DNA from 2 places in the Mesorhizobium sp. LjRoot246 genome. Region 1 is predicted to be linked to the other one. Evidence: predicted binding sites of a transcription regulator. Region 1 holds the regulator's gene; the other holds the start of a gene.
The links. The regulator PhoB, encoded in region 1, activates phosphate uptake and scavenging genes when phosphate is short. The targets are predictions, from matches to a motif close to TGTCATNNANCTGTCAT.
Positions count from the first base shown of each region.

Region 2: the regulator PhoB is predicted to act here: its motif matches at 12,546-12,562, upstream of ACSQ3L_RS04220 (PhoX family protein).

Region 1 covers NZ_CAXUSN020000001.1:1,527,377-1,542,449, reverse strand. Annotated here, with positions in the region: gene ACSQ3L_RS07345 (ATP-binding cassette domain-containing protein) at 111-911, opposite strand; gene ACSQ3L_RS07340 (sugar ABC transporter permease) at 922-2,253, opposite strand; gene xylF (D-xylose ABC transporter substrate-binding protein) at 2,403-3,443, opposite strand; gene ACSQ3L_RS07330 (ROK family protein) at 3,713-4,960, shown strand; gene phoB (phosphate regulon transcriptional regulator PhoB) at 4,962-5,651, opposite strand; gene phoU (phosphate signaling complex protein PhoU) at 5,668-6,375, opposite strand; gene pstB (phosphate ABC transporter ATP-binding protein PstB) at 6,402-7,226, opposite strand; gene pstA (phosphate ABC transporter permease PstA) at 7,244-8,560, opposite strand; gene pstC (phosphate ABC transporter permease subunit PstC) at 8,557-10,023, opposite strand; gene ACSQ3L_RS07300 (PstS family phosphate ABC transporter substrate-binding protein) at 10,120-11,148, opposite strand; gene ACSQ3L_RS07295 (PAS domain-containing protein) at 11,670-15,073, opposite strand, start outside.
Region 2 covers NZ_CAXUSN020000001.1:891,454-906,526, forward strand. Annotated here, with positions in the region: gene ACSQ3L_RS04145 (HlyD family secretion protein) at 1-761, opposite strand, end outside; gene ACSQ3L_RS04150 (CerR family C-terminal domain-containing protein) at 758-1,444, opposite strand; gene ACSQ3L_RS04155 (CYTH domain-containing protein) at 1,535-2,008, shown strand; gene ACSQ3L_RS04160 (CHAD domain-containing protein) at 2,005-2,943, shown strand; gene ACSQ3L_RS04165 (lipo-like protein) at 2,994-3,821, shown strand; gene ACSQ3L_RS04170 (adenylate/guanylate cyclase domain-containing protein) at 3,909-5,285, opposite strand; partial or broken gene ACSQ3L_RS04175 (dienelactone hydrolase family protein) at 5,434-5,568, shown strand; gene ACSQ3L_RS04180 (helix-turn-helix domain-containing protein) at 5,592-6,392, opposite strand; gene ACSQ3L_RS04185 (SMP-30/gluconolactonase/LRE family protein) at 6,506-7,366, shown strand; partial or broken gene ACSQ3L_RS04190 (phosphatase PAP2 family protein) at 7,688-8,388, opposite strand; gene ACSQ3L_RS04195 (hypothetical protein) at 8,403-8,744, opposite strand; gene ACSQ3L_RS04200 (sensor histidine kinase) at 8,914-10,305, shown strand; gene ACSQ3L_RS04205 (LuxR C-terminal-related transcriptional regulator) at 10,302-10,964, shown strand; gene ACSQ3L_RS04210 (hypothetical protein) at 11,115-11,624, opposite strand; gene ACSQ3L_RS04215 (hypothetical protein) at 11,931-12,374, opposite strand; gene ACSQ3L_RS04220 (PhoX family protein) at 12,631-14,634, shown strand; gene ACSQ3L_RS04225 (flavin-containing monooxygenase) at 14,691-15,073, opposite strand, start outside.

The DNA.
Region 1 (15,073 bases):
AGTCGCCGTGCCAACACAATGGCAAGGCCAAGCCATCCTGACGGCTGGCACATCGGATGGCCCGAGACCCGGCACATTCGTCCGGCCACGCGGCGTCGCTACGGCAAGCCTCAGGCGGCGATCTTCAGCGCGCCCGGTCCGGGAATGGCGCCTGGCGGGCATTTGCCCAGAATGATCATGCCGAGCACCTCGTCCTGTGTCACATCCGTGGTGCGGGCGGTGCCGACGACCTGGCCGTTCTTCATGACGCAGACCCGGTCGGCAAGCTCGAACACATCGTGGATGTCGTGGCTGATCAGGAAGATGCCGATGCCATCGGACTTGAGCTGCTTGACCAGTTCCCCGACCTGCGCCGTTTCCTGCGGACCGAGAGCCGCCGTCGGCTCGTCCATGATCAGGATGCGGGCATTGAACAGGATCGCGCGCGCGATCGCCACCGATTGCCGCTGGCCGCCCGAGAGCTTGATCACCGGTTCCTTGAAGCGCTGGAAACGGGGATTGAGCCGGCCCATCACCTTGCGCGCCTCCGCCTCCATGGCAACGTCGTCGAGCGTGCCCCAGGCGGTCATCAGCTCGCGGCCGAGGAACAGATTGGCGGCGGCATCGACATTGTCGGCCAAGGCCAGTGTCTGGTAGATCGTCTCGATGCCGTATTTCTTGGCGTCGCGCGGATTGGAGATCGATGCCTCCTCGCCGTTGACGAAGATCTGGCCCGCATCGCGCTTGTAGGCGCCGGACAGGATCTTGATCAGCGTCGACTTGCCGGCGCCATTATGGCCAAGCAGCGCCACGACCTCTCCGGGGAAAAGATCGATCGAGGCGTCGTCGACGGCGCGGATGCCGCCAAACGCGATCGAGATGTTGCGCATGTCGATCAGCGCAGTGGCTGCAGGAGCAGTCTTGTCGGTCATGGCATGCCTCCTAGACGCGCTTGCGATAGACGGTGTCGAGCCAGACGGCGATGACCAGCACGGCGCCGACGACGATGCTCTGCAGCGGCGAGTCGATGCCGAGCAGCACCATGCCGGACTGCAGCGACTGCATCAAAAGCGCGCCGAGCATGGCGCCCAACACCGTTCCGGCGCCGCCGGCCAGCGACGTGCCGCCGATGACGGCCGCCGCGATGACCAGCAACTCGTCCAGCGTGCCCAGCGCATTGGTCGACGCGTTGAGTCGGGCCGATGAGATCGCCGCGCTGATGGCCGCCAGCACGCCCATGATCATGAAAACCTTCATGGTCACCCAGCGCGTGTTGATGCCGGCGAGTTCCGCGGCCTCCGGATTGCCGCCGATGGCGAAAACATAGCGGCCGAAACGCGTGCGCTTGGTGATGAAGGTCATGATGATGCCCACCGCCACCGCCATCAGCACCGGTATGGCGATGCCATGTGCGATGAACAGCCCGCCTTCGGGAATTGTGATGCCGTTCTGCTGCGCATATTGGCGCACGATGCCGATCGGCCATGGATAGGAATTGGCGATCCAGACGGCGCCAAGGATGGCGGCGCAGGCGACCACGCCAAGCAAGGTCTCAGCCCAGACGGGGCGCAGTGGAAAGGCGAATCGCTTGCGCTGCGAACGGCCGTTGAGCAGCGCGAAGGCAACCGCCGCACAGGCAACGACGCCGACGATCCAGCTGGCTGTGGCGCCGATCGAGCCGCGTGGTCCACCGCCCATCAGTTGGAAGGTGGCGTCGAGCGGCGCGACCGTGCGGCCGCTGGTGATCAACCACGCCATGCCGCGCCAGACCAGCAGGCCGCCCAGCGTCACGATGAAAGCCGGAACCTCCATATAGGCGATGATGAAGCCCTGGAACCCACCGATCAGCAGACCAAGCACCACGCCGGCGGCAAGCGCGATGATCCAGAGCCAGGGATTTCCGAGCTGGAAGCCGATGACGCGAATGAGGAATTCGGCCTGCGCCACGCCCATGATCATGCCGATCACGCCTTCGACGGAGCCAACCGAAAGGTCGATGTTGCGCATGACGATGACCAGCACCATGCCGGTGGCCATGATCGCGACCGAGGAGGTCTGCACTGACAGGTTCCACAGATTGCGCGGCGTCAGGAAAAGCCCGCCCGAGAGGATGTGTATGCCGACCCAGATGACCAGCAGCGCGCCGACCATGCCGAGCATGCGCGTGTCGAGCTCGGTAGCCTTGAGAAACCGCCCTGCGGCGCTGAGTTCGGATGCCCGCGCCCGGTCCGCTGCAGTGCTGGCGACCGGCTGATTTGAGGTCGTGTCGGTCATCTTGCTATCCTCCCACCGGTTGCCGTCTGGCGCGGATGCCGGAATATGGATGCTATGTGCTTTCCGCTGTCATTTGAAGCGGAAGCCCCTTGAGAAACGCCGCGGCTTGGGGCCGCGGCGCCGAGATTTCGAACCGATGGCGGCCTGGTTTAGTTGCAGGCCGCGACGCTGCCGGCCGCAACGCCCGCGCAGACTTCGTCCTTCTTGATCCAGCCGGCGTCGATGACGACGTTGAGATTGTCCTTGGTGATGGCAACTGGGGTCAGGAACAGCGACTTGACGGTGTTGCCGCCCGGCGTCGTGAAGTCCTTGGCGCCGGCAATGTCACCTGTCTTCTTGCCGTCGGCGAGCTGCGAGGCGATCTCGGCGGCGTTCTTGCCGAGTTCGCGCGCGTCCTTCCACACCGACACGGTCTGCGTGCCGAGAGCGATGCGGTTGAGTGCTGCATGGTCGCCGTCCTGGCCCGAGACTGGCACGGTGCCGGCAAGGCCCTGCGCCGTCAGCGCCGCGACGACGCCGCCTGCGGTGCCGTCATTGGCCGCGACCACTGCATCGACCTTGTTGTCGTTGGCGGTCAGGAACTGTTCCATGTTCTTCTGGGCATTGGCGGGCAGCCAGCCGTCAGTATAGGCCTCGCCGACATTCTTGATCTTGCCGCTGTCGATGGCGTCCTTGAGCACTTCCATGGAGCCGGCGAACAGGAAATCGGCATTCGGATCGGCACCCGAACCCTTGATGAAGACATAGTTGCCTTCCGGCTTGGCCTTGAACACTTCGCGGGCCTGCATGCGGCCGACTTCCTTGTTGTCGAAGGTCAGGTAGAAGACGTCCTTGTTCTCGATCAGCCGGTCATAGCCGACGACCGGAATGCCTTCGTCCAGCGCCTTCTGCACGGCCGGGCCGATGGCCGAGGCATCCTGCGCCAGGATGATCAGCGAATTGGCGCCCTGCGAGATCAGGCTCTCGACATCGGTAAGCTGCTTGCCGGGATTGGACTGCGCATCGGCGGAGATGTATTTGTCGCCGGCGGCCTCGATCGCCGTTTTCATCGCAGCCTCGTCGGTCTTCCAGCGCTCTTCCTGGAAGTTGGACCATGAAACGCCGATGACCTTGTCCTTCGCCTGCGCGACCGACGCGAGCGTCAGCGACATGGCGACACCCGCCAGGATGGCGGCTGTGAATCTTTTCATATTATCCTCCCTGCGCCGCGTATGGCGCGACCAAACTGACCCGAAGGCCGGCACAGAGGCCCTATTTTTTCGAGCCTCGAAAAAATACTGATCCAACACCCGAACGCTGTCAACATCGATTCTGATGGATTTTGATGTCCTTCCGAAATTTTTTCGAGCCTCGGAATAAATAAATGACAGGTCGGCCTACGTCTGCCAGTATTTGACCGCGTTGCCGGCAGCGTTCCAGGGCAGGAAGAACCGCGGCGACCGGGAGGATGTGAAGAAACATGTCGGTCGGAATCCGCCACGACGATTTGCGCCGTCGCAACCGCGCGATGGTGATCGCGGCCGTGCGCCGCTCCGGACAGCCCTCACGCACCGAGATCGCCGCGACAACCGGACTCAGCCATTCGACCATATCGGCGATCTCTTCCGATCTCATTGGCGAAGGCATCCTGACCGAAAGCAAGCCGAGCGAGGCTGGCTCGCTCAAGCGCGGCCGGCCGCAGGTCGGCCTCAGCCTCAATCCCGAAGCGGCGGCGGTGATGACCGTGGTGCTGTCGCTGAATTTTCTCTCCGTCACTGTCATCGACTATGCAGGCCAGGTAGTCGCCGAGGAACAGCGCCGGCTGGACACGCTGACCATGCCGCGCGACGCGCTGATCGGCGAATGCGTCGCAATCGTGCGGCGCCGCCTCGAAGATCCCGACCTTGACGTGCGCAGCATTGCCCGCATCGCGCTGGCGATCCAGGGCATCACCGACACGCGTGCCCGCGCCATGCTGTGGTCGCCGATCACGCCGCACACCGATATCGCCTTCGCCGACATACTCGAAGACGAGTTCGGCATTCCCGCCACCATGGAAAACGACTGCAACATGATGGCGATAGCGCTGCGCTGGCGCGATCCCCAGCGCTACCGTGACGATTTCATCGCCATCCTCCTGTCGCACGGCATCGGCATGGGCCTGGTGCTGAAGGGCGAGCTGTTCACCGGCACCCATTCCTCGGGCGGCGAGTTCGGCCACATGATCCACCGGCCGAACGGCGCGCTGTGTCGCTGCGGACGGCGCGGCTGCGTCGAGGCCTATGCCGGCAACTACGCCATCTGGCGCAACGCAAGGCAACTGGGTGAGGACGCAGAACCCGTTGCCGATGTCAGCGATGCCGACATGCGCGCCCTGGCGACCGCGGCCCGCGAAAGGGATGGACCGGAGCGGGAAGCCTACCGCAAAGCCGGCGAAGCGCTCGGCTACGGCCTCGGCAGCCTGTTTGCGCTGATCGACCCGGCACCCGTTGCCATGGTCGGCGCCAGTGCCGCCGCTTTCGACCTGATCGAGCCGGCGCTGCGCGAGGCCATCGCCCAGACCGCCGGCGGCCAGCACTCGAAATCGATTTCCTTCGACACCGAGCCCAACGAACTGCCGCTGATCCGCGAAGGCTGCGCGATGCGGGCGCTGACCTTCGTCGATCAGGAGATTTTCGCGCCCGGCGCGCAGGCGAGAGCGGGCCTCGTCGGTAAGAACGTCGCTTGAGTTAGTCCTCCCTGATGGCGTAGCCCGCGCCTCGGATCGTGCGGATGACGTCGGGCATGCGGCCGTTGTTGACCGCCTTGCGCAGCCGGCCGACATGCACGTCGACCGTGCGCTCGTCGATGTAGATCGTCTCGCCCCAGACATTGTCGAGCAGCTGGCTGCGCGAGAACACGCGGCCGGGATGACGCATCATGAATTCGAGCAGGCGGAATTCGGTCGGCCCGAGGCGGATCTCGCTCTTCTTGCGATAGACCCGGTGCGACTCGCGGTCGAGCACGATGTCGCCGACCTTGAGCACGCTGGACAGCACTTCCGGTTTGGCGCGGCGCAGCAGCGCCTTGACGCGGGCCATGAACTCCGGGGTCGAGAACGGCTTGACCAGATAGTCGTCGGCGCCGGTCGACAGGCCGCGCACGCGATCGCTTTCCTCGCCGCGCGCGGTCAGCATGATGATCGGCAGCCGCTCGGTCTCTGGACGCATTCGCAGGCGCCGGCAGAGTTCGATGCCGGAAACCGCCGGCACCATCCAGTCGAGCACCAGAAGGTCGGGAACGTTCTCCTGCAGCCGGATCTCGGCCTCGTCGCCGCGCGTCACCACCTCGACCTGGTAACCCTCGGACTCCAGATTGTAGCGGAGCAGCACGCCTAGCGGCTCCTCATCCTCCACCACCATGATGCGTGGCGCGATCATCGGCTGGTTACCCCTGTCATGCCGCTGGCGCGGACATTGCCGTCTCGTCCTGCTTCGGACGATTGGCGGGCAGTTGCGTGCCGGTCAAAACATAATAGGCATTTTCGGCGATGTTGGTCACATGGTCGCCGATGCGCTCGAGGTTCTTGGCGCAGAACAACAGATGCGTGCAGGCCGTGATGTTGCGCGGGTCTTCCATCATATAGGTCAGCAGCTCGCGAAACACGGAGGTGTATTTCACGTCGATGCGCTCGTCGTCGGCGCGCAGTTTGGCCAAGGCCTCGGCGTCGCGCGCCGCATATTCCTCGATCACGCCCTGCACCTGGATCAACACCAGCTGCGCCATCCCGTCGATCGAATGCGACAGGTCGCGCGGCGTGACGCTCAGCCCGACGGTGCCGACGCGCTTGGCGATGTTCTTGGCAAGGTCGCCAATGCGTTCGAGATCGCCGGCCATGCGGATCGAACCGACCACCGCACGCAGGTCGTTGGCCATCGGCTGGCGCTTGGCGATCAGCGTGATGGCCCGGTCGTCGAGCTCACGCTGGCGCGCGTCCATGATGGCGTCGTCGGAGACGACGCGCTGTGCAAGCGCATTGTCCGAATTGAGCAATGCCTTGGTCGAGCCACTGACCATCAAGCGGGCGAGATCGCCCATGTCGCGGATCAGGCGGCTGATCTGCTCCAGATCCTCATCGAAAGATGCGACGGTATGTTCACCCATGATCTTCGTCCCTCGTATGCCTGAACTTAGCCGAACCGGCCGGTGATATAGTCCTGGGTGCGTTTGTCGTCGGGGGTGGTGAACATCTTGTCGGTGGCTCCCTCCTCAACCAGATAGCCGAGATGGAACATCGCGGTGCGCTGCGACACGCGCGCCGCCTGCTGCATCGAGTGGGTGACGATGACGATCGTGTAGTTCTGACGCAGTTCGTCGATCAGTTCCTCGACGCGAGCGGTGGCGATCGGGTCGAGCGCCGAACACGGTTCGTCCATGAGGATCACCTCGGGCGACACGGCGATGGCGCGCGCAATGCAAAGACGCTGCTGCTGGCCACCGGAAAGGCCGGTGCCAGGTTCCTGCAGGCGGTCCTTGACCTCGTTCCAGATTGCCGCCTTCTTCAGGCTCGACTCGACGATCTGATCCATGTCGGCCTTGCGCTTGGCCAGTCCGTGGATGCGCGGGCCATAGGCGACGTTCTCGTAGATCGACTTGGGGAACGGATTGGGCTTCTGGAACACCATGCCGACGCGCGCCCTGAGCTCGACGACGTCGATGTTCTTGTCGTAGATGTCCTCTTCGTCGAGCGTTATCTTGCCGGTTACCCGCGCTGAATCGATGGTGTCGTTCATGCGGTTGAGGCAGCGCAGGAAAGTGGACTTGCCGCAGCCGGAGGGGCCGATCAGCGCCGTCACCTGATTGAGGCGGACGTCGAGATTGACATCGAACAGCGCCTGCTTCTCGCCGTAGAACACGCCGACCTTGTCGCCGCGCATTTTGATCACTTCGTTCGACTTGGCGTTCATCTTGTCGCCCACTGCGTTTTCAAGGGACTGTTCGGTCATGATGTTCATACCAAAATGCCTTTTTTCTACCAGCGCCGCTCGAACCGACGCCGAAGCACGATCGCGGTGATGTTCATGGCCATAAGGAAGACGAGCAGGATGATGATGGCGCCGGACATACGCTCGACGAAGGCGCGTTCGGCTTCGTTCGCCCACATGTAGATCTGCACCGGCAGCGCGGTGGCCGGATCGAAAGGCGTCTTCGGATAATCGGCGACGAAGGCGACCATGCCGATCAAGAGCAACGGGGCGGTTTCGCCGAGCGCACGTGCCAGACCGATGATAGTGCCCGTGAGTATGCCGGGCGCGGCAAGCGGCAGGATGTGCTGGAACACCATCTGCATTTTGGAGGCGCCAAGACCGAGAGCTGCCGAGCGGATCGACGGCGGCACGGCGGCAAGTGCCGCGCGCGTCGCGATGATGATCGTCGGCAGCGTCATCAGCGTCAGCACCAGGCCGCCGACGAAAGCGGCGGAGCGCGGCATGCCTAGGAAATTGATAAACACCGAGAGGCCGAGCAGGCCGAATACGATCGACGGCACGGCGGCCAGATTGTTGATATTGACCTCGATCAGGTCGGTGAGGCGGTTCTTCTTGGCGAATTCCTCAAGATAGATCGAAGCGGCGACACCGATTGGCAGCGCCAGGAGCAACACGATCACCATCATGTAAAAGGAGCCGATGATCGCCACGCCCATGCCCGACGTTTCCGGGCGGCTGGAGGCGCCATAAGAGAACAGGCCGGTGTTGAAATGCTCCGCCATCACGCCATCGGCCTTGAGCTTGTTCATCCAGGCGATCTGCTGGTCCGAGACCTTGCGTCGCGCTTCCTCGACACTGAGGTCGATCTGGCCCTTGAAAGCCGAGTCGAGATTGGCGGCGGTGAGGATGTTGACGTCGCGCGTCGTGCCGATGACCGACGGATCGGCTGCGACGATGTCGCGCAACTGGACGCGGGCGCCTTCCGACAGGAAGCCCTTGAGCTGCCTGATTGCCGGCTTGTCGTCGGGATTGATGCCGAGCTTGGCGACCAGCGCGTTTTCGGCGAGCTTGGGATAATTTGCCTTGATCAGAACGCTCGGATCCGTGGCGCGCTTTCCGGAAGGATCGATCACCTTCTCATCGAACGTGATCGGCAGCGATACCGTCGTCTGCCAGAAGGCGGTGTAGCCTTTCGAGACGATGGTGATCAGCATGATGGCCAGGAACGCCAGGCCAACGGAAATCGCCACGGCGCCGTAGATGCGGAAACGGCGTTCGGCGGCGTAACGGGCCTTCAGGCCGATGTCGCGGCGCGGATGGGCCGCGGCCCTGACCATCGTATCCATGGGGATGTCGGTCATTCGTACTGCTCCCGGTATTTGCGCACGATGTAGAGCGCGACGATGTTCATCACCAGCGTCAGCGCGAACAGCGTCAGGCCGAGCGCGAAGGCGACCAGCGTCTGCGGCGAATTGAACTCGAGGTCGCCGGTGAGCTGGTTGACGATCTTGACGGTGATGGTCGTCATCGCCTCGAACGGGTTGATGGTGAGATTGGCGGCGACGCCCGCCGCCAGCACGACGATCATCGTTTCGCCGATGGCGCGCGAGGCGGTCAACAGGATGGCACCGACGATGCCCGGCAGTGCCGCCGGCAGGATCACCCGCTTGATCGTCTCGGAGCGGGTCGCGCCGAGGCCGAGCGAGCCGTCGCGCATGGCGCGCGGCACCGCGGTGATGATGTCGTCGGACAGAGAGGATACGACCGGGATGAGCATGACGCCCATGACCAGGCCGGCGGTGAAGATGCTCTGGCCCTGGATGAAGGGCGAACCGCCGGTCAGCGCCGCCGACAGGTCGCGCAGGAATGGTCCGAGCGTGACGACGGCGAAGATGCCGTAGACGATGGTCGGTATGCCGGCCAGCAGTTCAAGCGCCGGCTTGACCACGGAGCGCACCCTGGGTGTTGCGTATTCGGCCATATAGACAGCCGACATCAGCCCGACCGGTACCGCCACCAGTAGGGCGACGGCGGCGATGTAGAGCGTGCCGGCAAGAAGCGGGATCAGGCCGAACTGGCCCTGGCTGCCGCCCGAACCGGCAGCGGCAAAACGCGGATCCCAGACCGTGCCGAAGAAGAAGCTCATCGGCGAGACGCTCTCGAAGAAGGTGATCGTCTGGAACAGCATCGAAAGCACGATGCCGACCGTGGTCAGGATGGCGATTGTGGAAGCCGCGAGCAGCCCCCACAGCATCAGCCTCTCGACATTGTTGCGCGCCCTGGCGCGCGGCGCGATCTGCCTGAGCGCATAGAAGGCGCCGGCGATCGACAAAGCGAGAATGACGACGGCACCGAACAAGCCGAGCCGGTCCTGGACCTTGTTCGCCTCGACGGCGATCGGGATCATGTAGTCCTGGGTGTCGCTCGCCAGTGCCACGCCCTTGGCGGCGAGCAGCGGCTGCAGCTCGGCGAAGCTGGCAGGCGGTGCGGCCAATGTGCCTGCATCGAGTTTGCGCAGGCCCCTGGCGAGGCTCTTTACCAGGCTGACGTCCAGCGCCTCGCTGGCAACCTTGCTGTCGACGGTGCGCTCGGGCAAGGCAGCATGAATGTGTCGGTCAAGATAGACTGAAGAGCCGACGGCCCAGACGGCAAGCAGCAAAAGAGCAGGCAGGACGGCGAGCAGGAAGGCCCACCAGCCGTGATAATGGGCACGCGAATGCGGCTTGACCTTGCCATTGTCCTGGGCCGCGGCACGCTGGCGGCCGATGAAAAAGGCAACCAGGCCGATGGCAACGACGATGGCCAGTACGAGCAAGGACGACATGGACCCACCCCAAGGGAAATTCTAGCGCAGCCGCCATTGCGGCGTGCGGTGAAACCAGGGCGCGGATTTGGCCCGCGCCCTGGTCCGGTAGCTTGACTACATCGCCTTTCCGGCGGCGAAAGCGTCGCGCTGGGCCTGACGCTCGGCGTCCGGAGCAGCCACGAGGCCGTATTCGGCGAGCGGGCTCTCGGGGCCGACCATCTGGTCGTCAAGGAAGAATTCGACATATTCCTTCAGGCCCGGAACGACGCCGAGATGCGCCTTCTTCACGTAGAAGAACAGCGGGCGCGAAACCGGGTATTTGCCGGTAGCGATCGTTTCGGTCGAAGGCACGATGCCTTCCACGCTGGCGACCTTCAGCTTGTCGGCATTGTTCTCGTAGAAGGAGAGGCCGAACACGCCGACACCGGTCTTGTTGGAGTCGATGCGGGCGAGCGTCTCGGTGTAATCGCCATCGATGTCGACAGCCTTGCCGTCCTTGCGGATGGCGATGCAGGTCTTGCCGACTTCCTTGTCGTCGCTGATGCCGGTGGCCTTGATGGCCGCCTTGTCGCAGCCGGCGTCGAGAAGCTTGGTCTCGAACACTTCGCGGGTGCCGTGCTTTTCGCCGGGGATGTAGGCGGCAATGTCCCAGTCGGGGAGCTTCGGATTGACCTGGCTCCACTTGGTGTTCGGATTGTCGACCAGTTTGCCATCGACGACCAGCTTGGCTGCGAGCGCCTTGTAGATGTCGGCGGGAACCAGCGCCCAGTCCGGACCCTTGATGTCGGTGGCGAAGACGATGCCGTCATAGCCGATGCGGACTTCCTGGACTTCCTTCACGCCGGCGTCGGCGCAGGACTTCAGTTCGTCCTTCTTGATCGGACGCGACGAGTTGGCGATGTCGATCGTGTCTTCGCCGACGCCCTTGCAGAATTCCTTGATGCCGGCGCCGCTGCCGCCGGATTCGACGACTGGGGTCTTGAAGTTCGTGAAGGTTTCGCCGAACTGCTCGGCGACGATCTTGGCATAGGGTAGCACGGTCGATGATCCGGCGACCTGTATCTGGTCGCGCGCGGCGGCGAAGCCGGACGACGCGGCGAGCGCAAGCGCCGCGGCCGACGCCGTATAGAGGAATTTCTTCATGTGGCCTGCTCCTGTTCGGAAGATGGTCTCTCGGCGCCAGTGTCTCTCGGCGCCCGCTGAGGCCAATAGCCTTCGATTATAACAGTCGCATGACAGTTTGATGTCACCCCGGTAACGCGTCATCGGGACGAGCAAGATGCCGCCTGGCCGGCACTCCCGATGCAGCGCAGCTTTGTCCCCGGAATCAGAGACTTGCTCCGGTTGGGCCGAAACTGGCCGGCGATTTGGGGTTAGCCGGCCTTTATGAAAAAAAGCCGGACGGGAGCGCGTTGCTCTCGGCCAGACGGTGTCGTGGCCGGGCCATCGCCGAAAACAGGTCCGTTGGGGTAGGTTGACGCTGTTCCATGCTGGCGGTCGCTGCTCCCGCCCGTAACTGGAGAGCGGAATTCGAATGTGGCCATTGTCTCGGCTGGACGCCGCCTTTGATATGGTGCGATCGCGCCATAGTCTTTGGCGTTGGCTGGGGCGCGAATCTTCACCGCATCCCCGCAATCGGCCAGAACCGGCGCGGCGCCGGCCTCTTAGCCGGCGTTGCGCTGAGCCTGGCGGCTGGCGCCGACCCAGCGCTCGACCTTCTCGAGTAGGGCTCTGGGGCTGATCGGCTTGGGCAGATAGTCGTCCATGCCGGCCTCCAGGCAGCGCTCGCGGTCGCCTTTCAGCGCATGCGCGGTAACGCCGACGATCGGCACATGCGTCCCGGTTTCCTCCTCCAGACGGCGAATGGCGGCGGTCGCCTCCAACCCGTTCATCTCCGGCATCGAGACATCCATCAGGATCATGCACGGATTGAGCCGGCCGAAGGCGTCGAGCGCCTTGCGGCCGTTGCCTACGATTTCGAACCCGTAACCGGTCTCGCCGAGAATCTGGGTGAACACCATCTGGTTCACCTCATTGTCCTCGGCCACCAGGATATCCAGCCTGTCGCCGCCATCCGTCGCGGCGGGCCGGGGGCGGATCGAAGGCGGCTGCAGCAGCGCGCGCTGTTCCGCCGGCGCCGTCGGCTGTGGCCGTGCAAAATTGCTCGGAGGAATGTCGGCTGCCAGCGGCGGGGCGCCGCTGCCGCTCGTGTTGTGGCGATGCCGCTGGATGGTGGCGACCAGCGTCTCCAGCAGCACCGATGAGCGCGCCGGCTTGATCAGCTGGGCATCGATGCCAAGGTCGCGGTAGCTGGTGTTGGCAAGCGACTGGTCGACCGAGGTCAGCATGATGATCGGCGTGCCGGCAAGACCGGCGGTGTTGCGCACGATGCGCGCCATTTCAGCGCCGCTCATCTCGGGCATCTGGTAGTCGAGCACGACGCAATCGACCGGCACGCCATAGGCGGCGGCGGCGATCAGCACCTTGAGGCCCTCGGCGCCGCTTTCGGCCGCGCAGGAATCGAACGTCCACGATGTCATCTGCTCGGTCAGGATCGCGCGGTTGACGGCATTGTCGTCGACGATCAGCACGCGCGCACCGGTCACGTCGATCGGCATGATGCGTTGTCCGTTCTGCTGTCCAGCCCTCGGCAGCGTGACCGAGAACCAGAAGGTCGAGCCCTTGCCCTCGGCGCTCTCGACCCCGATGTCGCCGCCCATCAGTTCGACGAGCCGCGAGGTGATGGCAAGGCCGAGGCCCGTTCCCTCGTGCCGCCTCGTCGACGAGGTGTCGACCTGGCTGAATTTCTCGAACACCAGTTTCAGCTTTTCCTCGGGGATACCGATGCCGGTATCGGTGACCGAGATGGTGAGCTTCGTTCCGGTCGGAACCCGCTCGCCGGTGACGTCGACCAGCACATGGCCTTCATCGGTGAATTTCACCGCGTTGCCGAGCAGGTTGGTGACGATCTGCCTGATGCGGCCGACATCGCCGACGAACAGGCTCTCGAGCCGAGGCTCGACGCGCACGATGAGCTCGAGGTCCTTCTCCTTGGCGCGTGTCGACACCAGCGTCGCCACATCCTCGATCGCCTCGGCGAGATTGAAGGGCGCCGGATCGAGCACCAGCTGGCCGGCATCGATCTTGGAGAAGTCGAGGATGTCGTTGATGATGGTGAGCAGCGCGTTGCCCGACTTCACGATGATGTCGGTAAACGTCTTCTGCTTGGGGTCGAGATCCGATTTGGCCAGCAGTTCGGCCATGCCGAGCACGCCGTTCATCGGCGTACGGATCTCGTGGCTCATATTGGCGAGGAATTCCGACTTGGCGCGGTCGGCGAGCACGGCACGCTGCCGCGCCTCGCGCAGCTCAGCCTCGCGCATCTTCAGCTCGGTGATGTCGGTGGTCGAGCCGATCAGGTAAAGCGACCCGTCGGAGGCGATCATCGCCCCCTTGCGGGCGAATTGATGCCTGACGCTGCCGTCGGCCGCAGTCACCGTCTCCTCGACCTCCTGGGTTTCGCCGGTGCGCAATAGGGCGAGATCGCCATTGACGAAGGCTTCGCCGTCCGGCCCGAAGATCTCGATATCGGTCTTGCCGATCGCCTCTTCCTGGCTGAAGCCGGTGAGATCGCTCCAGCCCTTGTTGACGTAGAACTGCCTGAGGTCGGAGCGCTTGGCGTAGATCGACACCGGCACGTTGTCGATCAGGCTGCGGAACACCTCGTTCTCGCGCATGCTCTCTTCCAGCGCCCGCTCGCGTGCCTTGACGTCGGTGATGTCGGTGCTGGAACCGACCAGATGCACCGATCCGTCCAGCGCCACCAGGCGGCTCTTGCGCGTCATCAATTGCCGAACCGTGCCGTCGCGATGGGTGACGGGTTCCTCGACCTCCTTGACGGCGCCGGTCACGGCGACTTGCGTGTCGTCATGGCTGTAGCTGTCGCCGTCCTGCGCACCGAACAGCTGGCGGTCGGTGCGACCGATGACATCCTCCTTGGCCAAGCCTGTGATCGCACACCAGGCCTTGTTGACGAACTCGATGCTCAGGTCCTGGCCCTTGATGAAGGCGGCCACCGGCAACTCGTCCAGTACGTGCCGGAACAGATCGATCTGGCGCATCGAATCGCGCAATGCCGCTTCGCGGCTCTTGATCTCGGAAATGTCGACGCGAACGCCGATGAAGGTGCCGTCGTCGGTCCGCATATCGTAGACCTGATACCAGCGGCCGTCGGGGTTGTGACGCTCGTAGGAGGAATTGGGCAAGCGGTAGCGGGCGAGGATCGCGTCCAGCCAGCGGTCATGGTCGCTATCGTAGAGTTGGTCGACCTGCGGATCGCCGCTGTTGCGGAAATAGCCGTTCGCATGGCCCAAAACGAGTGCCTCGCGGAATGTACAGCCGGGCTGCCATGCCGGCTTCAAGGCGGGCAGCGTATCCTGGATCTTGCGGTTGGCGAAAACGAACCGGTCGTCGCGATCGTAGATGATCACGGCCGCCGGCAAGGATTCCAGCACGCTGGCGAGATGCTGGCGCGCATCCTGCGCCTCCGTCTCGCGGCGCTTCATGTCGGAAATGTCGAACAGGAAACCGGCAACGTAGTTGCGCCCGCTGGCCATGCCGACGCGGCTCTTCCTGACGATGCGCGAGCGCTTGGCGCCATCGGCCTCGAAATTCTCTTCCACCTCGTATGGCCGCCCGGTCGCAAGCACGTCACGTTCGCTCTGCTCGAAGAGCGCGACAGCGTTCGTCGGGAGGAAATCGCCGCCGGGCTTGCCGAGCATGGCTTGCGGCGTCTGGCCAAACAAGGCAGCGAACGCCTCGTTGACGAACACGAATCGCAAATGGTCGTCCTTGACGAAAATCGGATCCTTGACGGCGTTGATCACCGCTTCCGCCAGTCGCGCTTTCTCCAGCGCGTCGGCAAGTTCGGCCTCGCGATCCTTCATGTCGGTGACGTCGACATAGGAAATCAGCCGCTTGCCGCCGGCCAGCGGCGCCATCGACGAGATCAGCGTGCGGCCGTCATTGCGTGGGAACTGCCGCGATCCGGCAGTACCGGCCCTGATTT
Region 2 (15,073 bases), 640 kb from region 1:
TCGCAATGGACGCCGAGCAAGGTGCCGACCTTGACCGAGGAGAAGGCGCTCTCCGGTATGTAGACGCTGAGCTTCACCGCGCCGTCGGGCAGGATCGAAATGACCGGTGCGGTCGGACCGGCCGTGTCGCCCGGATTGCGGATGACATCGTTGACGCGGCCTGGCGAAGGGGCGGCCAGCACCCGCTTCGACAGCCGCCACTGCGCCTGCTCCAGCGTCGCCTGCGCCTGCTTGACCTGGTTGTCGGCGGCCTTGATCGTTTCCGGCCGCGCCGGCAGGCCGCCGACGGCGAGATTGGCGGTGGCCTGGCCGACCTGCGCGTTGGCGGTCTCCAGCGTCGCGGACGCGGTGTCAAAATCGGCCTGCGTGCCGGCGCCGCGCTTGAACAGATCGGCGGCGCGGTCGAATTTGCGCTTGGCGTCGGCGGCCTGGGCGCTGGCCATATCGACCTCGGCCTTCAGCACGGCGATCTCTTCCGGCCGCTTGCCGATCTGCAGGTCGGCCAATTGCGCCTGCGCCTGGGCAAGGCCGGCCTCGGCCTGCGCCACCGCGATCTTCGCATCGGCACTTTCCAGCGTCACCACGGTCGTGCCGGGCACCACACGGTCGCCGCGTTTCACCGCGACGGTCTCGACCTGCGCCACCTCGATCGGCGCCAAAAGCACGTAGTCGCCTTCGACATAGCCGACAGCCAGCGGAGCAGCCGGGGCACAGGCACTGAAGAGCTGCGCGGCGAGCGGCAGCGAACACAGAAAGCTCATGGTCTTTGCCCCTTCGTCCTGGAAGCCAATATGGCCTTGAGATTGCCCGATGTGACCGCCACCACCTTGGCCGCCTCGGTGGCGCCGATGTCGTTCCAGCCCATGCGGCGCATCACCGCCTCGCGGCCGATGCGGAAATAGACGACCTGGCCGATCAGCGTGAACACGGTCAGCCTTGTGGCCTCGCTTTCGGCCGGCTCGCCGGTCGCCTGTTCCCAGAGCTGGCACAGCCGGCGATGCGTCGGCTCGAACACGCCGTCATAGATACGGTCGAGGGCTGCCGTCGGATGCGAAAGCTCGCGCAACACGAACTGCACGATCTCGCCGGCCTGCGGGCTTGCCACGACAAAGCCGACCATCCGCTCCAGCGCCGCGAAGAGCTGGGCCTGCGCCGCCTCCGGGCCAACCGGCATGGGTGTCTGCGCGTCGCCGAGCGCCTGGCCGGCGACCGCCTGGATGGTCTCGACGATGAAGTCGGCGGCAGCGGTGCGAAGGCCCTCCTTGCCGCCGAAATGATAGGCGATCGAACCAATATTGGCTTGCGCCTCGGCGGCGATCTCGCGCGTCGAGGTGCCATCGAAACCCTGCCGCCCGAACAGCTTCAGCGCCGCCCGCACGAGAGCCGCGCGCGTCATCTCGGCGGGCTCGCGGCGAAGACTTTTGGCGTCAGGTGGCTTGATCATGAGCAGCTTTTAATCAATCGATTGATTAAAGTCAACTTCTGCTCGTCATTGTCTTGCCATCGACGGCGGCAAACGCTTTAGTGCGCGGCCATGGGCAAGGAAGTCGAACGAAAATTCCTGGTCACCAGCACCGCCTGGCTAGAACTTGCCGAGGCGGATATCCGTATCCAGCAATTCTATCTCGCTGCCGGCCCCGGGCGAACCGTGCGCGTCCGCATCAGCGATGGCACGTCCGCCAAGCTGACGCTCAAATTCGGCAGCAAGGCGCGCGCGCGCGACGAATTCGAATACCCGATCCCGCTGTCGGAGGCGTTGGAGATGCTGGACTTCGCCATCGGACGTGTCATCGAGAAGACACGTCACCATGTTAGGCACCGTGGCTATCTCTACGAAGTCGATGTCTTTGGCGGCCCGCTTTCGGGACTTGTGGTCGCCGAACTTGAGACGCCGGAGGACGTGCCGGACGAAATGCTGCCTGACTGGCTTGGCCGTGAAGTCACTGGTGAGTCAAAATTCTACAACGCGTCGCTCGCCCTCGGGGGGATACCGGAGATCGCCGCATGAGCTTTCGTATCGATCCGCGCCTGCCGCTGACCGGCGAGGTCAGGCGTATCCTTGCCGAGGAAATCGGCAAGGCATTGGCCCATCTTGACGCCGCGCGCGGTCGGCCGGAACAGGGGCTGCACAAATGCCGCAGGCGGTTGAAGAGCGCCCGTGCCTTGTTGCGTCTCGTTCGTTCCGGCGACGAAACATTCTGCGAGACCGAAAACCAATGCTATCGCAACGTCGCGGCCCTGCTTGCCGGCCCGCGCGAGGCGACGGCGCTGATCGAGACAATCGACCGGCTGGCGGCAAGCTTTCCCAAGGAGAGTGCGGACGACGGGCTGACTGCTGCGCGCGACAGGCTGATCGCGCGCCAGCATGAATTGCACGAGGGCACAGGGCTCGAAGCGGCGATCGGTGCGGCGACCGCCGCTTGCGAGGAAGGCCTGCGCCGCATCGACACGCTGGCCTTGCCCGATCAGCCGGAACAGGCGGCCGACGTGCTTGCCGAAGGCGCCCGCGTCACGCTGCGCCGGGCCAGGAAGGCGCTCGACAAGGCCGGATCGCGCGGCGCGGCCAATGATTTCCACGATCTGCGCAAGGCGGCCAAGACCCACGGCATGCATCTGTCGCTGCTCGGCAGGCTGTGGCCGACACCGATCAAGGCTAGGCGCAAGGCGGTCGACGAACTGGGTGAACGGCTGGGCGACCTACACGATGTGCTGGTGATGCGCGATCTTCTCCAGGCCGGTGACCGGCCGCTCGGACCGCCCGAGGACACGAAGCTTCTGGGCAAGCTTTTGAAGCGGTCGGAGAAGCAGCTGAAGAAGAGCTGTCTGGCCCAGGCGGCCGAGCTGTTCGGCGACAGCCCCAAACGCTCGACCCGCAAACTGGCCCGCAAGGCGCGCGACGACCTGGCTCAGCCGCCGGAAGAGGCCGCGGCGACCGCAAGCTGACCACGTGCGGCTGGCGCACAGCCGCCCGCCCATGCTAATCGCAATACGGCATGACCTCGCCCGGCGACACGCTTCTGGATCGACTTGGCCGCTGGCTTGCCGGCCGGCTGCAGGAAGAGTCGTCCGGCTACGAACCCTATACGCCGTCCGATGCCGAGACGCTGCGCCGCACGCTCGAGCCCGGCGACATCCTGCTGATCGAGGGCAACCAGAAGATCTCGGCGGCGATCAAGTACCTGACCCAGTCGACCTGGTCGCATGCGGCCTTTTATGTGGGCGACGCGCTGGCCGAACCGGAAGACGGAACGGAACGGCGGCGGCTGATCGAGGTCACGCTCGGCGAAGGCTGCGTCGCCGTGCCGTTGTCGCGCTATCGCACCTACAACACCCGCATCTGCCGGGCGAGCGGACTGGCGCCGGAGGATCGCGACAAGGTCGTCGCCTTCATGATCGGCAAGCTCGGCCTGAAATACGACCTCAAGAACATTTTCGACATGCTGCGTTTCTTCTTCCCGACGCCGCCGGTGCCGGTGCGCTGGCGCCGCCGCATGCTGGCCTTCGGCTCCGGCGACCCGACACGGGCGATCTGCTCGACGCTGATCGCCGAGGCCTATGGCCAGATCCGCTATCCGATCCTGCCCGAGATCACCCGAGCGCCCGGCCGCGCCTCGGCGCAGTCGAACTATTCGCGCAAGGAAATCCTGCACATCCGCCACCACTCGCTGTACACACCGCGCGATTTCGACCTGTCGCCGTATTTCCGCATCGTCAAACCGACGCTGGAATATGGTTTCGACTATCGACAGATGGTCTGGGACGACAAGGCAAGCACAGACGCCGCAGCCGTAAAGGCTGGCGCAATCGCCTCAGACACGTAATGGCTTTCGGCCTGGGTCAGGACATGCCCCTATGGCGCGGCCTACCGCTATCCAGCCGAGGTGCAGGCGTTTCACATGGCGGCCTTATCACGCCGAAACCGCAATAGCACCCTGGTTTTCGGCTCTGTGTTCGACCCAGACATGGACCGGTTCGTCCCGGCCGCGGATGCTCACCGGTCCATGATCGCGCGCATTCAACTGTGTCGTGGGCGATTCCGCCTTCGCGGCCTCAATCAGTCGTGACCCAAAGCAAATATTCGCCTGAAGCTCACGGCAGAGCGACTGCAAACGGCTGGCGACGTTGACGGCGTCGCCCACCACCGCGAAGGACAGATTGCGCTCGCTGCCGACCGCGCCGATGACCACTGCGCCATATTGTGCACCGATCCGAACGTCCAGCGGCGGGTACCCCCTGGACACCCGCTGTACATTCCAGTCTTCGAGAGCGGCGACCATCGCTTCAGCGCACTGGATGGCCCGAGTCGCGTCGTCATGGCTGGCTTGCGGAACCCCGAATGTCGCCATGATGCAATCGCCGATATAGTTATCGACGGTGCCATGGTGGTCGAAAACGACCTGTTCCATGCGACGGTGGAACTGACGCAGAAGTTCGAACACTGCTTCGGCCGGATGATCCTCGGAATAGTGTGTGAAGCCGACGATGTCGGCGAACAGCACCGCGATATCCTGCCGGCGAACCGGGCCGAAGGGCTCGTCATCGGTGGCGAGCTGGTCGACGACATTGGGCGAAAAATGCCGGGCGAGATTGGCGCGGGCGCGCTCTGCCTTGACATAGTCTTCCGACAGATGTCGGGAACGATAGACAACCAGCGCCATGATTGCGCCGATAATCAGCACAACCAACACGTTGGTCGCCTGTGCAAATGTATCGACGAAATTGGGGTTGAGATAGAGGTTCAGTCGCTCTGTCATCGGCAGCGAATAGAGGTTCGTCGCCGGAATGACGGTTCCCGAATGAGAAATCACCCATCCCACCCCGATCGCCCATGTCAAGGCCGCGAGCGCGCCGAGATAGAGCGCCAATCGTGTCGAAAGGGTCAGCGCGCCAAGGCATACGAAAATCAGCAGGAATTTGAAGCTGCCCTCGCGCAGTTGCATCGCGGCCGGCGCGACCTCCAGGGAAAACGGGTTGGGCGTTACCAGCAGAACGGTCAACAGAATGATGTCCAGCGTACCGACGAGGTAACCGATCCACCATCGCGCCGTGCGACGGCGCGCAAAGTGAAACTGGATCAGGCCGACGAGCTGGAACAGCACGAGGCCCGCCAGCACGAAGAGCAGCGAAGCATCCCAGCGGCTGATCAATGAAAAGAAGCAGGAGATCACAGCGAGCGATGCCGTACGGGCCCAGAACTGCAATGCAGCACCCTGGCGTTCTGCGCGCGCCCGCAAATTTTTCAGGCGCGAATAGCGGCGAAGTTCAAGTGTTGGCGGGGTCGGCATAGGATCACTTCGATTCACGGGGACGTGTCACGCATTCGGCAAACCCGCCCTCTACAGGCAAATCAGTGCGCGAACTCTATCATGAATGTGATTTCATTTTTGAATCGCGGCTGCAAAGAGCAAAAAATGTCCGGATAAAAGATCATGGCGAAAACCGCCCGGCGTCATTCTCCACATGGATGCGTTCGGCCCGCGGCCGGTGCTGGGCGGCATGGCGGAACGCCTGGCTGCAGAGGGCTATACCGTGTTGGTGCCGGATCTGTTCTATCCCAACGCGCCATATCCTGCTCGGGATGATTGGCCGCGTCAGGCCGGTAACGGGCGGCGTCCCTTTGCAGGAGCGGCGGGCCGCTCGAACGCACCGGCATCTCGCGGATGCGGACCAATCGGCATGATCGCCGGAAATGGCGTCGCGCCAAAGGCAAACGTCCATTTGTAGCCGACCAGTCCGTCTTCGGGCGTCGTGTGCTGGTCGTGATGGGCGAGCAGTTTGGCGCGGTCGGCGAGATCCTCCGCCTCGCGCCGCACCATCTCCGCCGTCTCGGGCCGCATCCGCCTGGAGAAGCTGACGAAGGTCGCTTCCTTGTCGATATGGGTGATAGCCCAGCCGATGAAATTCTTGTTGGTCATCTCGAACAGCGGCCTGAGCGGCCCTTCGAAATTCCACTGGATCGGCGTCTCGACCAGCACTCTTGCCGTGAGACCGCGGCCGAGCGCAACCAGGCCGAGCTCCTCGAGATCGCGCAGATAGAGGAACATCGAGGCCTCGCTCAGGCCCTGCGAGCGCATGATGCCTTCGGGCGTGAACTTTTCCGACAGCATGACGAAGACGAACAGCAGCGCCGGCCGGCCGGCGAGCCTGCGCTCGATTTCCGGCGCGATGTGGTTGACCGGACCCGGTCCCCGGTTCATCGAGCCAAGCACGTTTTCCAGCTCGACGCCGGCGGCCGCGCAGATCTCCACCAGCCGGTCGAGCTTGCAGTTGCGCTCGTGAAAGATGCGCTTCACCGTCGGTTCGGAAACGCCCATGCGTTCGGCAAGCGCGCGATAGGTGACGCCCTTCGCCTTCAGCGTCCGCTTCAGCGCCTCGAAGATCAGACCGTTCATGGGATGCGCCTCTTGCCGACGGTTTCGTATCGACTTTCGATACTAGCGCTAATCGACCTTTCGGAAAAGTATCGAAAATCATAGCTCTTCGCCGTCATCACAGGAGAGCAGTCATGAACACCCTCATCACCTCGGCCTTTCTCGCCGTCATCGGCATTGCAGCAATGCCTGCCGCCGAGGCCGGCGAACTTTGGCGCGCCACCGGCCTCGAACAGCCGGAATCGGCCCTGTTCGACGCCGCCAACAACCGCATCATCGTCTCCAACATCGTCGGCAATCCCGGCGAGGCCGACGGCAACGGCTATCTCTCCGTGCTGTCCGTGGACGGCAAGACGGTCATTCAACACTGGACCGACGGCATGGACGCGCCCAAAGGCATGGCGATAGCGGGCGGCAAGCTCTATGTCGCCGACATCACCAGAGTACGCGTCGTCGACCTCGCTAGCGGCAAGCTCGTCGCCAGCATCGCGGTGCCGAACGCCGTCTTCCTGAACGACATGACGGCGGACCAATCCGGCAAGGTCTATGTCACCGACATGCTGGCCGACGCCATTTACCGCATCGACGGCGAGCGGCCGGAACTGTTCGTCAAAGACGCTACGCTGGCCTCGCCCAACGGCGTCTTCGCCGATGGTAACAGGTTGATCGTCGCCTCCTGGGGCAAGGGCATCAGACCCGACTTCAGCACGGCGGAGCCGGGTGGACTGCTGTCGGTCGACATCGCCAGCAAGGTGGTTTCGCCACTGCCAGGCGCCCAGAAATTCGCCGACCTCGACGGCGTCGTCGCCATCGGCGACACCATCTACGCCACCGCCTACATGACCGGCACGCTCTACCGCTATCAAGCCGGCGCCGCGCCGGAAGCGGTGGCGCATTTCAAGCCGGGCAGCGCCGACATCGGCACGGATGGCAAGTCGATCCTCTATGTGCCGCTGATGAACGAAGGCGAGGTTGCCGCGCTGAAGCTCGATTGAGAGCCGTCCGGCGCCTCCGGGCCGATCTCCGAGACGTTCGCCAACAGCCATGAGATGGAACCGTCGTTCGTCGGCGATAATCGTCAGCATGGCTGTCTGAGACCTAAGCCGCCGCGTGAGTGGCCATTTTTCCAGATACTTCCTGAGAATTGCGAGCTAGGATGTTCCATCTGGGCGGGGGATAACGCGGTTGACTATCTTCAAGACCTTCATGACATCGGCAGCCTTACTGTCGGCGGTTTTCCTGTTGGCGGGTTGCGGGCACGGGTTGATCAACCGGTTGATCTAATCTCGGGTCTCGCTGTCGCCGTTCAGGCGCGATCAGGCATCGTCATTCACCACCTTGCGTCGCTGCAGAAGCCGCGCCGCAAGCCAGCACAGCATCGCCCAGGCGAAGCCGGCGCACCAGCCGGCCAGCACGTCCGACGCCAGTGCACGCCGAGATAGATGCGGCTGATGCCGACCAGCAGCGTCGTCAGCACCGCCAGCGACAAGACATAGATCTTCGTCGTTTGCCCATTCAGGAAGCGCGACGCCAGTGAGCCAAGCGTCAGGTAGGTCACCGCCGACAGCATGGCGTGACCGCTCGGAAAAGACAGCGAGGTTTCGCTGACCAGATGCGAAACGAGCTCGGGCCGCGGCCGGTCGACGCCGACTTTCAGCAGGCTCGACAACACCTGGCCGCCCGCCACCGCGACGAAGATGAGCAGTGCCGTTGCCGGCCGGCGGATCAACAAAAAATAGACGATCGTCGCCGTCGTGATCAGCACCACCACGGCTGAGCTGCCAAGGCTGGTGATGTCGCGCATCGCCCCTTCCAGCCAGAGCGGACCGATCGGCACTCCCGGCTGGCCGGGCTGGCGGAAGGCGAGCAGGATTTCGGTGTCGAAGGCGTGCGGCGTGGCGGACCGCGCCACCTCCATCAGCTCCACCAAACCCCACAGGCCGGCGGCGATGACCAAGCCGGCCAGCAGCACCGGGAATTCGACCCGGTTGAGCAGAGCGTTCGCGGCGTTCTTCATCGGCAATTCGCCCGTTACAACCTGCCTTGCAGATAGGGTCCAAGTGTGATCAGCGCCACGGCGGCGATTGCCAGCATGATGCCGGTCGCCTGCAACGCGTTGACGCGCTCGCCGAAGAAGACCAGTGCCACGACATTCACCGAGACCAGTTGGATGACGGCAGACAGGCTGAACGACACCGACATACCGAACTCGCGGATCAGCCGCAGCATGATCAGATTGCCCAGCGAATAGAGCGCCAACGTCAGCGCGATCTTGCCCAGGCTCGGCGCCATGCCCCATTGCTTGGCGGCGGTCGCCGCCAGCAGGAAGATCACCGTCGAAAAGCCGAGCTGCAGCAATCCCGAAAAACTCAACGTCCCGTCCCCCCTCGCAGTGGCTCCCGCCGCGTGTGTCGGACGTTGTTTCCGAAGCGCGCCGGGACGTCAAGCGACCTCGACCAAACGTTGCTCTTGGCAATGGCAAGACGGAAGGTCAATGTACAGCCATCGCCCAGCCTGTCGATTGAAGGGCGGTCAGGGGTTCATGATTCGTATTGTTCAAAACCTGGTGCGCCGCTGGAGCGAACTTTCTCTTGCCCTGCAATTCGTCGTTGCCGGCGGCTTTGGCTTGCTGGCCGTCATGCTGGTGGTGGGCGCCTGGGTGACGGCGCAGATCCGGGAGGGCGTCATCCGCAATTCAGCCGCCACGACGGCCCTCTACGTCGACAGCGTGATTGCGCCGCTGCTGCCCGACCTGCGCAAGGACCAGGAACTCAGCGATTCCGTCAAGCGGGCGCTGGATGAGACACTTGGCCAGGGCGCGCTCGGCAAGCGCCTCGAATCGTTCATCCTCTGGCGTCGCGACGGCACGATTCTCTATGCGAAGGAGGCGGCCCTGATCGGTCGCCGCTTCGAACCGAGCAACAATCTGCGTTCCGCCTTCGAAGGCAATGTCGTCGCCGAATTCAATACGTTCGATGACGATGAAGGTGAGGAGAAGGCTTCCGACCTGCCATTGCTGGAGATCTACAATCCCGTGCGCGAGCCCTGGTCCGGCGAGGTGGTGGCCGTCACCGAACTCTACGAGATCGCCGACGACTTCCAGGCCACACTGGCTTCCGCTCTGTGGTCGAGCTGGCTGATCGTGGCCGGCGCGACCCTGGCGGCATTCATGCTCCTGTCGGGCATCGTCTTGCGCGGCAGCCGCACCATCGACGATCAGCGCGGCGCGCTGCGCCGCCAGGTGTCGGAGCTGCAGGGGCTGGTGACACAAAACAGCGCCTTGCGGCTGCGCGTGCAGCGGGCCTCCCGCCGCGCCACCGCGCTCAACGAAAGATATCTGCGCCGCATCGGCGCCGATCTCCATGACGGTCCGGCCCAACTCGTGGCCCTGGCGGCGTTGCGCATGGACAGTCCGATATTTTCCGGCGACGGCCATTCGGGCGAAAGCCGCTCGACCGAGGTCGCGATGATCCGTAAGACGCTGGAGGACGCGCTGCGCGAAATACGCGGTATCTGCACCGGGCTCGTCCTGCCGCAGATTGAGACGGCTGCCGCAACGGACATTCTGCGGCTGGCCGTCAACGAACACGAGCAGAGGACGGGGACGTCGGTGACACTCACGCTGGCCGGACATCTGCCCGAGCCCGGCGCCTCCGAGAAGATCAGCATCTATCGTTTCGTGCAGGAAGGGCTGAACAACGCCTATCGCCACGGGCGGGGCAAGGATCAAGCGGTGAGTGCCGGGATGAAAGGGGGCAGGCTTTGTGTTGAAGTATCGGACGCTGGGCCAGGCTTCGATCCGGCACGTGTCGAGGGCCTCGGGCTCGCTGGCCTCAGAGAGCGGGTCGAAAGCATTGGTGGCCAATTCGAAACCTTGACCGGACCGCAAGGCACGCGTTTGGTGATCCGTCTATCGATCGAGGAGCAAGCATGACTGGTGTCATTCGCATCGCCATTATCGACGATCATCCCCTCTTTCGCGAAGGTGTGACGCGCAGCCTGTCGGAGATCGGAGGCTTCGAGATGGTTGGCGAGGGCGCCACGGCGCAGGATGCCGAACGCCTCGCCGCGACGGTGCGGCCCGACATATTGCTGCTCGATATCTCCATGCCGGGCGGCGGTCTGGCCGCGGTTGCGGGCATCCTCGCCGGCCATCCCGACCAGAAGATCGTCATGCTGACCGTTTCGGAGGCCAATGCCGATGTGACCATGGCCCTCAATGCGGGGGTGTGCGGCTATGTCCTCAAAGGTATCGGATCGCGCGCGCTTGCCGACATCCTGCGCAACGTGGCGGCCGGCGAGAGCTATCTTTCGCCGACGCTGTCGGCCCGATTGCTTTCGGATCTCCAGTCCCAGCAACCGACCAACGGCATAGCTGACCGGCTGCGGCAACTCACCGAGCGGCAGACGGAAATCCTGCGGCTGGTGGCCGAGGGGCTGAGCAACAAGGAAGTCGCCTTGCGCCTGGACCTGCAGGAGAAGACCGTCAAGCATCACATGACCGGCGTGCTGTCGAAACTCAATGTGCGAAACCGCACCGAAGCGGCCTTGGCGATGCGTGAGGCGCGCGACCGCGACAGGAACCGTACTTGACAGTTCAGCGCTTCAAGCAAACCTGAACCGCTCCAGGGACTTCAGTCATCGTGGCGCCGGAAACCGAGGCGCCGGCCTGGAAACGAGGTCACCTCCGCCGGGGGGCGGCGGAGGTGACATGTGAAGCCGGCCGTTGCCTGTTGGCAAGCTTCACAAGGCCTTGAGACGGCTGACATCGGCCGGGGTGGCCTGGCGGTCGATGATCGTGCGACCGAGCGCGTCCTTCATGCTGAAACGACCGTTCTCGAGCTTTTCCGTTATGCCGTCGGGATGCTGGACTGTGATCTTGTTGCCCGTCACGTCGACCTTGTCACCGGTCGTGGCATTGACATGACTCGCGCCCTTGCCGTGATTGGATCCCGATTTGCCGGAATTGCCGCTGTTGCCCTTCCCGTTGCCGTTGTTGCCGTTCCCGCTATTTCCGCCACTGCTATTGCCGCCGCTGTTGCCGCCACCGGAATTGCCGCCGCCGCCACCACCACCGCCGTTGCCACCGTTACCGCCGTTACCGCCGTTGCCGCCGGCGGCTTGGGCGCTGGCGGCATGTATCCCGGGAATGGAATCGTGGAAGGCAATTTGATAAGGAGCGACGGTCAACGCCAGCGCCAGCGCGAATCTAAGCGCCAGCCAGCAACAACGGGTCATGACCGATCTGTGCATCGTGATCTCCGACTATTGAGCCGGCGCGCCCTACCCAAAGTTGCAGTTGCAACCCAACATCGCCGAAAGACGTAGTGTCCGGAAGCGACCTCCGACCGTTGCGGTTGTCAACCAGGACCTTTGCAAGCGCAAGGTTGGACTAAAGTCCTATGCTTGTGCTATATTAGCTCCTTATGAACGGCGTCGCGACCGTCATCGTCGACGGGAGACTGGCTTTCCCGGATGCCTGACGACGGCAGACGCCGAACATCAAGTCACCTCCGCCGGGGGCGGCGGAGGTGACTTGTCAAGCTGGCCGCGCCGGCGTCACAAAGCCCGGAGACGACTGAAATCGTTCGCCGTGGCCGGGCGCTCGACGATCGTGCGGCCGAGGGCATCCTTCATCTCGAAACGGCCGTTCTTGATCTCTTCCCTGATGCCGTCGAGATGCTCGACCTCGATCTTGCTGCCGTCTACATCGACCTTGTCGCCGGTGGCCTCGTTGACATGATGGCTGGCGCCGTTGGCGCCCTTGCCGGACCCGGAACTGGCGGCTCCGCCGTGATCGTCACCGGCGCCACCGTTTCCGCTGCCGCTGTTGTTGCCGCTCCCGCCACCGCTATGTCCGCTGTCCTTGGCATACGCGCTCGCGGCAGCGATGCCGGGGGCGGACCCATGCAAGGCAAGGTGACAGGGGACGATGGCCAAAGCCAGTGCCGTCAACGCCCTCAGCGCCAGCCGACAGGAACGGGCTGTGATCGATGCGCGCATCTCGATCTCTTCTTCATCGGTCGATGCCGGCGTTTGCCGGCGGCCGACCATTGCCCACATCGCCGCCCCGCGGAACCGGCCCACGACCGATGCGGCGCCGGCAGGGACCTTTGCCGGCTTGAACAGGGACCTATGTCCCTGGGGGAGAAGGTGGTTGAAAGCGGCTTGCAATGTCACGAAAGTGTGATCCGGCGATTATAAGGGGTTGAACAGGCAACACGCTCCAGCCATCCCCAAAGCCAGAGGCAAAGCCCCAATGACCGAACAGCGCTCCCCCGACACCCGATTCCGCACCAGCCTGCTCGAGGAAAACGACGGCTCGGCCACCAATCCCACCGACAACCGCACCATGGGCGAGATCATCGCCGCGCGCTTCTCGCGTCGTGGCTTCCTCAAGGGTTCGCTGGCTGTGTCGGCCATCGCCGCAACCGTCAGCCCGCTGGCACTGATCAGCGCCGACGAGGCCCGCGCCGCCGAAGGATCAGCCTTCGCGTTCGACGAGCTGGAAGCCGGCATCGACGACAAGCATCATGTCGCGCCGGGCTACGATGCCGACGTGCTGTTGCGCTGGGGCGATCCGCTGTTCGCCGATTCGCCGGAGTTCGACCCGACGAAACAGTCGGCGCAGGCCCAGGCGAAACAATTCGGCTACAACAACGACTATGTCGGCTATCTCCCGATCGACGGTTCGGCCGAACACGGCCTGCTGGTCGTCAACCACGAATACACCAACCCGCATCTGATGTTTCCGGGTATCGTCAAGATCGTCGAGAAGGACGGCAAGAAGTCGGCGGAGGTCGCACCGCTCTCGAAGGAGCAGGTCGATGTCGAAATGGCGGCCCATGGCGGCACCATCGTCGAGATCCGCAAGGTATCAGGCAAATGGCAGCTGGTGCGCGACGGCAAGCTCAATCGCCGCATCACCTCCAACACCGAAATGGCGCTGTCCGGTCCGGTTGCCGGCCATGACCGCGTCAAGACCAACGCGGATCCGTCCGGCGCCAAGGTGTTCGGCACGTTCAACAATTGCGCCGGCGGCGTCACGCCCTGGGGCACCTATGTGATGGCCGAGGAAAACATCCACGGCTATTTCTCTGGCGAACTGCCGGAAGGCCACAAGGAAGCCGCCAACTACAAGCGCCTGGGCATCCCCGAGGGGGCCTATGAATGGGCCGCGCATTACGACCGCTTCGACCTCGCCAAGGAGCCCAACGAGGCCAACCGCTTCGGTTGGATCGTCGAGGTCGATGTCAGCGATCCGACCTCGACGCCCAGGAAGCGCACCGCCATGGGCCGCTTCAAGCATGAAGGCGCCGAATCGATCGTCGCCAGGGATGGCCGCGTCGTCTTCTATCTCGGCGACGACGAGCGCTTCGACTATGTCTACAAGTTCGTCACCACTGGTATGTTCAATCCCAACGACCATGCCGCCAACAAGGACCTGCTCGACGACGGCACGCTGCATGTCGCCAAGTTCGCCGAGGACGGCTCGGTCGGGTGGCTGCCGATCGTCTTCGGCCAAGGCCCGCTGACGGCGGAAAACGGCTTTGCCAGCCAGGCCGACGTGCTGATCGAGACGCGCCGCGCCGCCGATTTGCTCGGCGCCACCAAGATGGACCGGCCCGAGGACATTCAGCCCAATGCCGTCAACGGCAAGGTCTATGTCATGCTGACCAACAATTCGAAGCGCAAGGCCGACCAAGTCGATGCCGCCAACCCGCGCGCCGAAAATGCCTTCGGCCATATCATCGAGATATCGGAAGACGGCGGCGATTTCGCCGCTGCCAAAGGCAAGTGGGAAGTGCTGTTGAAATGCGGTGACCCGGCGGTTGCCGATGTCGGCGCCACCTTCTCGACGGCAACGACGGCCAATGGCTGGTTCGGCATGCCCGACAATTGCGCCGTCGATTCGGCCGGGCGTCTCTGGGTCGCCACCGACGGCCAGGGTCCGAAAGCCACCGGCCGCACCGACGGCCTGTGGGCGGTCGACACGGAAGGCGCGGCGCGGGCGACCTCGAAACTGTTCTTCCGCGTGCCGATCGGCGCCGAAATGTGCGGCCCGCTGTTCGCGCCCGATGATCAGACCGCCTTCGTCGCGGTCCAGCATCCGGGCGACGGCGGCGAGGATTGGGAAGCGTTCGGCCGCCCGTCCTACTACGAGGATTTGTCGACGCGCTGGCCCGACTTCAAGCCCGACATGCCGGTGCGGCCGTCTGTGGTCGCCATCACCAAGCAGGGCGGCGGCAAGATCGCGGTCTGATTGCTCATCGACGCTGTAGAATTGACGGGTTGGAGGCCGAGGATTCGTTCGCGAAATCAGCGTGAAGCACCCGCGGACCCTGCAATCCGTTTGGCGATAGCCTTTGCCAGGATGCCGGCATTGGCGAAGCAGCCGCGGATACTTGGCCGCATGCCTGTGAACCACAGGCCCGGCAATTTCGGATCGGCTTGCCCGCCGTTGAAGAGCGGAACGCCCTTACCGTCGAGCACGCCGAGCTTGCCGACCATGGGCTCGAGCCCGGTGCGGTAGCCTGTCGCGGCAATGACGATGTCGGGGTAGATCAGGCTGCCATTGGCCAAGATGACGCCGTCGCGGGTGAATTCCCGTATTGCCGGCACGATGGTTATCTTGCCGGCTTTGATGGCGCTGACGGCGCCATCGTCGGCGGCGATCGCGGTGTAGTCCGATGTCAGCCGGC